Regions from separate parts of the Hoeflea sp. AS60 genome, predicted to be linked through region 3. Evidence: predicted binding sites of a transcription regulator. Region 3 holds the regulator's gene; each other region holds the start of a gene.

Evidence for each region. The regulator PhoB, encoded in region 3, activates phosphate uptake and scavenging genes when phosphate is short. The targets are predictions, from matches to a motif close to TGTCATNNANCTGTCAT.
Region 1: a site for PhoB is predicted at 1,343-1,359, ahead of ugpB (sn-glycerol-3-phosphate ABC transporter substrate-binding protein UgpB). Genes of this name have one in related genera too.
Region 2: a site for PhoB is predicted at 1,233-1,249, ahead of WNZ14_RS12845 (glycerophosphodiester phosphodiesterase family protein). Genes of this name have one in related genera too.

The regions. Positions count from the first base shown of each region.
Region 1 is NZ_JBBMQP010000002.1:1,757,134-1,760,409, reverse strand. It holds gene WNZ14_RS18840 (urate hydroxylase PuuD) at 1-1,163, opposite strand, end outside; gene ugpB (sn-glycerol-3-phosphate ABC transporter substrate-binding protein UgpB) at 1,447-2,757, shown strand; gene ugpA (sn-glycerol-3-phosphate ABC transporter permease UgpA) at 2,820-3,276, shown strand, end outside.
Region 2 is NZ_JBBMQP010000002.1:532,673-535,948, forward strand. It holds gene WNZ14_RS12835 (sodium:proton antiporter) at 1-866, shown strand, start outside; gene WNZ14_RS12840 (alkylphosphonate utilization protein) at 888-1,106, opposite strand; gene WNZ14_RS12845 (glycerophosphodiester phosphodiesterase family protein) at 1,294-2,511, shown strand; gene WNZ14_RS12850 (metallophosphoesterase family protein) at 2,616-3,276, opposite strand, start outside.
Region 3 is NZ_JBBMQP010000001.1:1,460,791-1,464,066, reverse strand. It holds gene WNZ14_RS06760 (GcrA family cell cycle regulator) at 1-483, shown strand, start outside; gene WNZ14_RS06755 (hypothetical protein) at 678-995, shown strand; gene phoB (phosphate regulon transcriptional regulator PhoB) at 1,124-1,807, opposite strand; gene phoU (phosphate signaling complex protein PhoU) at 1,837-2,559, opposite strand; gene pstB (phosphate ABC transporter ATP-binding protein PstB) at 2,606-3,276, opposite strand, start outside.

The DNA.
Region 1 (3,276 bases), on a different contig from region 3:
GTGATATTGCCTGGCGGCATGGCGTGGCTGCGTCCGGCTTGGATGTAGATCTCGCGCGCGTGGCGGGCGATATCTTCCACCGTATCAAGCCGCACATTCTTCGGCGCATGGGCGATCCCGTCCCATGCGGGTTCTGCGGCGTGGCACATCGAACAACGGCCCATCACCATGTCGGTGACCGCCTCGAAATGTGCGTTTGTGACGAACCGCTCATGCACCGGTGCAAGCGAAGCTTCTTCCACCACCTCATCCGCGCGCGGCAGGCTCGACAGCCAGATCACGGCAAGAAACAGCGCGACAGTCGCAGCCCATGTCCAGTGCGGCTTTCCCTTGCGCGCATGAACCGTGTTGAACCAGTGACGGATGGTGACGCCCATCAGGAACACCAGCGCCGCAATCAGCCAGTTCCACTGCGTGGCAAACGCCAGCGGATAGTGGTTGGACAGCATCAGGAAGATGACCGGCAGGGTGAGATAGTTGTTGTGCAGCGAGCGCTGTTTTGCGATGCGGCCATATTTCGGATCCGGCGTCCGTCCCGCCTTGAGGTCCGCCACCACGATCTTCTGGTTCGGGATGATGATCATCGCCACATTGGCGCTCATGATGGTCGCGGTGAAGGCGCCCAGATGCAACAGCGCAGCGCGACCTGAAAACACCTGCGTATAGGCCCAGGCCATTGCCACCAGCACCGCGAACAGCACCAGCATCAGCCCCGTGGTGCTTTGCCCGATCGGCGATTTGCACAGCGTGTCATAGATGATCCAGCCCAACACGATCGAGGCGAGCGAGATGGAAATTGCGATCGGGGCCGAGACATCGAGCACATTGGCATCGATCAGGTAGAGCTCCGCACCGGCATAATAGACCACGCACAGCATCGCGAAGCCGGACAGCCATGTGACATAGCTTTCCCATTTGAACCAGGTTAGATGCTCCGGCAGATTGGGCGGCGCCACCAGATATTTCTGGACGTGATAAAACCCGCCGCCGTGGACTTGCCACTCTTCGCCGTAAGCGCCTTCCGGCAGCCCGGGCCGCTGCACCAGCCCCAGATCGAGCGCGATGAAGTAAAACGAGGACCCGATCCAGGCGATTGCCGTGATCACATGCAGCCAGCGAACGGCAAAGCTCAGCCATTCCCACAAAAGCGGATAATCGTACATCGGTGCCCCTCGCACTTCGCGTTTATTTTGCAGTGCACATGATGCGCAATGCGAAGCGGAATGGAAAGCCCGCTTTCGCCTCGCCGGGAATTAATCAGTTGCAGGATTTTTCTGATAATCCAGTTGATTGCCTTGCAATGCAGAGAAAGTGCGCTCGCGGTTTCGTTTTCCACACTTCCTGTCACAAAACTGTTTTCATTTGCGCGGTAGACGCTCCGGAGTTACGTTTCCCTTTCGGGTTACGTTCGTTTTCACGCGTTTCCCATCAAGGGAGGAAGTTCACATGAAAAAATTCATCGCCGCCGGCGTTGTCGCTGCACTCATGTCTGGCGTCGCGCCAGCCAGCGCCGCCACTCAGATCGATTTCTGGCATGCCTTTACCGGACGCCTCGGAGAGCTTCTCGACGAGCAGGTCGCAAAGTTCAACGCGTCCCAGACCGACTACACCGTTGTCGCCACCAACAAGGGCAACTACTCCGAAACGCTCAATGCCGGCATCGCCGCATTCCGCGCAGGCGAACAGCCTGACATTCTTCAGGTTTTCGAAGTCGGTACCGCCACAATGATGGCCGCCAAGGGTGCCATCAAGCCCGTCTATGAAGTCATGGCCGAATCAGGCCTGCCGTTTGATCAGTCAGCCTATCTGGCTGCCGTTGCCGGTTACTACACCACCACCGAAGGCCAGATGCTTTCGCTGCCCTACAACTCGTCGACGCCTGTCCTTTACGTCAACAAGGACGCGCTGAAGGCTGCCGGTCTTGATCCGGAAATGGATCTGTCGACCTGGGACAAGGTCGGAACCGCACTCGACGCGCTAAAGGCATCTGGCAACAAGTGCCCGCTGACCACTGCATGGCAGAGCTGGATTCATCTCGAGAACCTCTCCGCCTATCACAATGTTCCCTTCGCTTCGCAAGAGAACGGTTTTGCCGGAGTTGATACCGAACTTACCTTCAACGGCGATGTTCAGGTCAAGCACGTGGAAACGCTCGGTCAGTGGGCCAAGGATGGCAAGTTCATCTATTCGGGCCGCCGCAATGAAGGTGGTGCACCGTTCCGCGCCGGTGAATGCGCTATGTTCACCGAATCTTCGGCTGGCTATGCCGGTGTGAAGAAGGAAGCAACTTTCGACTTCGCCATCCGTCCGCTGCCTTACTGGAGCGATGTTGAAGGTGCCCCGCAAAACACCATTATCGGTGGCGCATCCTTGTGGGCCATGGAGGGCCAGACAGCTGAAGAGTACAAGGGCGTTGCGGCGTTCTTCAACTTCCTCTCAAGCTCCGACATCCAGGCCAAATGGCATCAGGACACCGGTTACCTGCCGATCACCATGGCTGCCTATGAAGCAACCAAGGCGTCCGGATATTACGAAGAAAACCCGGGCACTGACATTGCCATCATCCAGATGACGGGCAAGGCGCCGACCGCCAATTCCAAGGGATTGCGTCTGGGCAACTTTGACCAGATCCGCGGCATCATCGACGAAGAACTCGAAGGTGTCTGGAACGGTTCGAAATCCGCGAAAGACGCGCTGGATACTGCCGTCTCCCGTGGTGACGAACTGCTCCGCCGTTTTGAGCAGGCCAACCGCTAACATTGTTGGTCCGGCGGAGCTGTCAAAGGCTCCGCCGGTTTTCTCTTCCCGGTTGGTGATTCATGGAAAAGCGTGTCGTATTTGACAACCGCTGGCTGCCCTATCTGCTGGTAACCCCGCAGCTGCTTGTCACATTTGTGTTTTTCTTCTGGCCGGCAGGGCAGGCGATCTACCAGTCTGCCTTCATCCCTGATCCGTTCGGGCTGAAGACCCAGTTCGTCGGCTTCGGCAATTTCGAATATCTCTTCGGAAATCGCTATTATCGCGAGTCGTTCCTTACGACGGCCGTCTTCTCTGTGCTGGTCACCGTCTCGGCCATGTCCTTTGCACTCTGGCTCGCAGTCCTCGCCGATCGTGTCATCAAGGGATCGGGTGCCTACCGCACGCTTCTGATCTGGCCCTACGCGGTGGCACCCGCCATCGCCGGTGTGTTGTGGCTGTTCATGTTCAATCCGTTCACCGGCATCATCACCTGGGCGCTTTCGCAAATGGGCTATGCCTGGAACCACACTCTCGATG
Region 2 (3,276 bases), on a different contig from region 3:
GGCTGATCAGTCCGGAAGGCGGGATCGCCATGGCGCTGCTAACTGCCGCGGTACTGACGCCCACCGACGCGGCGCTCGGTCAGAGTGTCGTGAAGAACTCGGGCGTGCCCGAAGATCTGAGCGAAACCATCAATGTCGAAAGCGGATTGAACGATGGTCTGGTTCTGCCATTCGTGCTGCTTGGCGCGACGCTGGCCTCGGCCGGGATCGGAGCAGCCGATACCGGCGGGTTGGCGCTCGCGGCATTGACACAAGTGGTGCTGGGGCCGCTTGCAGGTATTGCGACCGGCTGGGTTATTGCCCGGCTGATGGATGCAGCGCAGAAGCGGCGGTTTATCGATGCAACGGCGGAAGGAGTGGTGTTTCTGACTGCGGCCTTTACGGCGTTTGTGTTTGCGGACGTCATCGGCGGCAACGGATTTATCGCTGCTTTCGTTGCCGGCATGGTGTTTGGCAACAGCTACAGGCACAACCTCGCTTTTGTCCGCGAATTCATGGAAGGCGCAGGCCAGATTCTGACCATGGCGGCGTTTCTGGTGTTTGGCGCGCTGCTGCTGCCAGAGGGGCTCGCGCATGCATCATTCAAGACTGTGGTGATCGCGGTTCTGTTTCTCACCGTGGTGCGGATGGGGTCGATCTGGATGTCGCTTCTGGGCTCCGGGCTCAAGAGCCGGGAGAAGCTGTTTCTGGGCTGGTTCGGACCGCGCGGGCTGGCGTCGATCCTGTTCACCTTGCTTATGACCGACGCCTTCGATTTTGAAGGCCAGGCCGAGCTTCTGGCTTGCGTCTCGGTAACAGTGGCGCTGTCGATCCTCGCCCATGGCCTGAGCGCAAGGCCGCTCACCCGCTGGATTGCCAAGGGGTAAGGGGCTTTTGCGCCGTTCTGGTCAGGCCTTTTTCAGAAACTCGGTCCTGAGCACCAGGCCCTTGATCTTTTCGACCCGGCACTCGACCTCGTCGGGATTGCCGGTGAGGCGGATGCCCTTGACCATGGTGCCGCGCTTGATCGTGGACGAGGTACCCTTGACCTTGAGGTCCTTGATCACGGTCACATTGTCGCCGTCAGCCAGCACTGCGCCATTGGAATCCCGGGTTTCGTCGCTCATTTGCTTTGCCTTTCAGATTGATTTGCGGGTGGTGTAGCGCCTGGGACAGGCGAGGGGAAGGGGCGCGCAGCAAGCCAGATTCCGGGAGGGTGATTCGTGCTGCCTGTTTCGAACTCAGTCGCCTGATGACATGTAGCTGTCGTGTTGGGGTATTATGGCACTGGTGAACATCTCATGGAGCCCAATGATGACCAGATTCACCCAATTGCTTGTCGGAGCCGCCCTATTGGCTGCGCCCTTTATCACCACAGTTTCAGCCTCCGACATTGAAGTCGGCCCGCGGCCTTCGTTTCTGATTGAAAAAATGGCTGAGGGTCCGCTCAAGGACGAATTGCTTGCCTGTGCCGCCAATCCTGTAGCCAGAACCCTGTTTTCGATCGGTCACCGCGGTGCGCCGCTGCAATTTCCCGAGCATACGCGCGAATCCTACATGGCGGCTGCGAAGATGGGGGCGGGCATCATCGAGTGCGACGTGACCTTCACCAAGGACAAGGAGCTGGTCTGCCGTCACGCCCAGAATGATCTGCACACCACGACCAACATTCTGGCGACGGGCCTTGCGGACAAGTGCACCAAGGGGTTCACCCCTGCAGGGGACGGCAAGGCGTCGGCCGAGTGCCGCACGTCCGATATCACCCTGGCCGAGTTCAGGACGCTGAACGGCAAGATGGATGCGGCCAACAGCATTGCCGAGACCGTCGAAGACTACATCAACGGAACACCCGGCTGGCGGACCGATCTCTATGCTGCGGCCAATGGCACGGTGATGACGCACAAGGAGTCTATCGCGCTGATTGCCTCGCTTGGCGGCAAATTTACGCCCGAGCTGAAAGCGCCGTCGGTCGAGATGCCCTATGAAGGGTTCACCCAGGCCGATTACGCGCAGAAAATGATTGACGAGTACAAGGCTGCGGGGATTCCGGCCTCTGATGTCTGGCCTCAATCCTTCAATCTGGAAGACGTTCTCTACTGGATCAAGAACGAGCCTGCCTTTGGCGCCCAGGCGGTCTTTCTCGATGGACGCTCCAGCGGCGACGGGTTCGACTATCTCAATCCTGCAAGCTTCAAGCCGTCAATGCAGGAGCTGGCCGATCAGGGCGTCAATTACATTGCGCCGCCGATCTGGATGCTGCTGACGGTTGCGGATGGCAAGATCGTGGCCTCGCCCTATGCCGTCGAGGCGAAAAAGGCCGGTCTGAAGATCATTGCCTGGTCGTTCGAACGCGCCGGCCCGCTCAACACAGGCGGCGGCTGGTACTATCAATCCGTCAAGGACGTCATCAACAATGACGGCCAGATGTATGAGGTGCTCGACGTTCTGGCGCGGCAGGTCGGCATTGTCGGCATGTTCTCCGACTGGCCGGCTACGGTGAGCTATTACGCGAGTTGCACGGGTCTGAAATAAGGTCTCTTCATTCAACTCATTGCGCTGCTGATGGCCACGCCAATTGCGGTGTGGCCGCTACGCCTTCAATCCTTCGCTGCCAACTGCGGTTGCCTTGCCGGTTGTTACCGGTAATCGAGCGCGCGGATCTCGCTCACCTCGATGGCCCGTCCGTGGTCGTCGGTTGCGAGAAACCTCGGCGGGGTGTCGCCGTCAAAGATACCGCAGGTGAGGTGACCTGACCGGACCGCACCGGTGTCGAGCGCGATGCGGTTGCGATAAAGCTCCGGCAGCGACGCATCGGTCATGGTGTGGCCGTGGACAACGATTTTCGGCAGAGGCCCGGTGAACTTGAGAAACTTCTCGCGAATCCAGCGTGTGGTCTTCGGGTCCTGTTCGGCCAGCGGCAGGTGCGGATCGATGCCACCGTGAACGAAGACGTGGCCATCGCTCTCGACCATCCAGTTGGCCTCGCGAAGGGTGGCAATATGGTCCGGAACATCATCGGCCAACTGCCTGGCAATGGCATCAAAGCCTACGGTATCGGCAAATCCGTAGGACATGAGTGTTTCGCTGCCGCCATTGGGCAGCCAGCGGTGGGCCGCCGTCTCGTGCTCGGCGGTGGTCGCGGCATCGAGGAAATCGAGCATGAATTCCTCGTGATTGCCCAGAATGAGTTTTGATCCGGGATGGCGCTCAAGGGTCAGGATCACCAGATCGAGGCACTGCCGGCTTTCCGGTCCGCGGTCAATGATGTCGCCCAGAAAGATGATACGGGCATCGCGG
Region 3 (3,276 bases):
TGGGCGGACGGGCTCAGCGCTAGCCAGATCGCAGCACAACTGGGCGGCGTGAGCCGCAACGCTGTGATCGGCAAGGTGCACCGGCTCAATCTTCCTGGCCGCGCCAAGAGCGGCGGACAGGCATCTGTGCGCACCAAGCGTACAACTGCGGCGCCCCGCGCTCCAAATTACGCAGGCCGGACCGCAACGCAGGCAACCCGCACTGTTAGCCGCTCAAGCGGTGGAGCCCAGCTCAAGGAAGACCTGGACTTTGTCGCGACTGAAGAAATTGACGTCCGTCCGATGGACGACGTGGTCGTGCCGATTTCGCGCAGGCTTTCTCTGATTGAGCTTTCGGAACGGACCTGCAAATGGCCGGTCGGCGATCCGTTGCAGGAGGGATTCCACTTCTGCGGCAATGATTCAGGCGATGCCTCGCCATATTGCGGCTATCACGCCAAGATGGCTTTCCAGCCATCAAGCGAGCGCAAGCGCGCCCGCTGAATACCATCTTGTAAAGACTGCCAGAGCCCGGGTTGATCGCCCGGGCTCCTTGTTTTTGTGATGGTCGCAGATGTCAGCGTGCGTTTTTCTGATATATTCTCTCATGAAACGAAATCAGAGCGCACATTGGGAGCGCCGCCGGGCTTTCCATAGCTCTTGCTTGCCAGCAGTCCCTGCAGCGAAAGGACCAACCGATGCGCCACCTTGTCATTGCTCTTGCTGCCTTACTCGCGGCCACCCTGTCTGCTGCAGCATCTTCGGATGACGCATGGGCCGAATTCGCCGAGACCGTTCGCACAGAGTGTCTCAAAGCCGCTGAGCCGATGCTGGAGGCTGCGGCGGCTGTGGTTGATCCATTCGGATCCGAGAGCTTTGGTCTTGCAGTGTTGAGCGGCAAAGCCAAGGGTGCCGATGCCACGGTCAGCTACATCTGCATCATGGACAAGCAGACTGGCATCGTCGAGCTTGGCAGTGAATTGACGTCGGATGTCTTGAAAGTCACCATACCCTAAGTCTGCAAAAAGCAGGTGCACCAGCCGTGTGGCTTGAAACCGGCGAGGCAGGAGCGCCGGCTCACGACTGCATAGCGCCGCACCTTCGTCTGGAGGCGCGACGCCGCAGAAAGTGGTATTGGCAGGCGTCAGCTTTCGATCGAATAGCCGGCACCGCGCACTGTGCGGATGGTGTCACGCATGCCGGAAAGATTGACCGCCTTGCGCAACCTGCCGACATGTACATCGACCGTGCGCTCGTCGACATAGACGTCGTGGCCCCAGACGCCATCGAGCAGTTGCGCGCGGGAATAGACCCTGCCCGGCGAGCTCATCAGATATTCGAGCAGTCGGAATTCCGTCGGTCCAAGCTTGATGTCGCGGCCCCGACGCTTCACGCGATGGGTTTCACGGTCGAGCTCGATATCGCCAACCTTGAGCAGGCTGGAAATCGTTTCCGGCCGCGCGCGGCGCAGCATGGCCCTTACACGCGCCAGCAGTTCGGGCGTGGAGAACGGCTTGACGACGAAATCATCCGCGCCGGTTGCCAGTCCGCGAACCCGTTCGCTCTCCTCGCCACGCGCCGTCAGCATGATGATAGGCAGGCGCTCGGTTTCAGGCCGAGCGCGCAAGCGGCGGCACAATTCGATTCCTGAAATGCCCGGCAGCATCCAGTCGAGGATCAGAAGATCCGGGACGCGCTCCTGCAGCCGGATCTCGGCCTCGTCACCGCGAAGAACGGTGTCAACATCGTAGCCTTCAGCTTCCAGGTTGTAGCGAAGCAACACCGAGAGTGCCTCTTCGTCTTCAACCACAGTAATACGGGGGCTCATTGCCATTGTGCATGCACTCCGTGATGCGGTCAGTCTGCGCCCGGGGCGGGCGCGACCATGCTGGCTGTCTCGTCGTCCTTGGGACGATCCGCTGCCAGCTGTTCTCCGGTGGCGACGTAATAGACGGTCTCGGCGATATTGGTGGCGTGATCACCAATGCGCTCGATGTTCTTTGCGCAGAACAGCAGGTGCGTGCAGGCAGTGATGTTGCGTGGATCTTCCATCATGTAGGTCAGCAATTCGCGGAACAGCGAGGTGTAGATCGCATCGATCTCCTCATCGCGTTCGCGGATCGAATTGGCGAGGCCCGGCGAGCGGGTGGCGAATGCATCCAGAACTTCCTTGAGCTGGGTCAGGGCCAGTTCAGCCAGATGCTCCAGCCCACGAACCAGCTTGCGGGGCTGCGCCATGGTGTGAACTGCGATCACCCGCTTGGCGATGTTCTTTCCCAGGTCGCCGACGCGCTCGAGATCGGAAGCAATTCGGATCGAACCGATGATCTCACGCAGATCCGACGCCATCGGCTGGCGCTTGGCGATCACCAGAACCGCCTTGTCGTAGATCTCGCGCTCGCCGTTGTCGAGCAGCAGGTCCTCGGAGATAACACGTTGGGCAGAGGCCGTGTCGGCGTTGACCAGGGCAGCAACGGCATCGGCGACCATGCGCTCGGCTATGCCACCCATTTCCGACAGGCGGCGCGTCAGGAAACGGAGCTCATCATCATAAGAGGTGACTGTGTGTGCTTCGGGCATGGTTTGATCCTTCAATCCTGTAATCATTATGCGAAAGGCGGTCGCATTAGCCGAAGCGGCCGGTGATGTAGTCCTGGGTCAGCTTGGTATCCGGATTGGTGAACATCTTGTCTGTTGCACCGACCTCCACGAGATTGCCCAAATGGAACATGGCCGTACGTTGCGAGACACGGGCAGCCTGCTGCATCGAGTGGGTGACGATGACGATGGTGTAGTTGACGCGGAGTTCGTCGATCAGTTCCTCGACCTTCGCTGTCGCAATCGGGTCAAGTGCCGAGCACGGTTCATCCATCAAGATGACTTCAGGGCTGACCGCGATGGCGCGAGCAATGCAAAGCCGCTGCTGCTGTCCCCCGGAAAGACCTGTTCCCGGCTCTTGCAGGCGATCCTTGACCTCGTTGAACAGGCCGGCCTTGATCAGGGAGCGTTCGACAACTTCATCCATCTCTGCGCGCGTTGAAACCTGACCGTGAATGCGGGGGCCGTAAACGACATTTTCATAGATCGATTTGGGAAACGGATTTGGCTTCTGAAACACCATGCCGACCCGCGCGCGCAGCTCCACGACATCGATCATCGGCGCGTAGATGTTCTCGCCCTCGAGCGTGATCTCGCCCTTGACCCGGCAGACATCGATGGTGTCGTTCATCCGGTTGAGGCAGCGCAGGAACGTCGACTTGCCGCAGCCTGACGGACCGATCAGCGCCGTCACGCTGT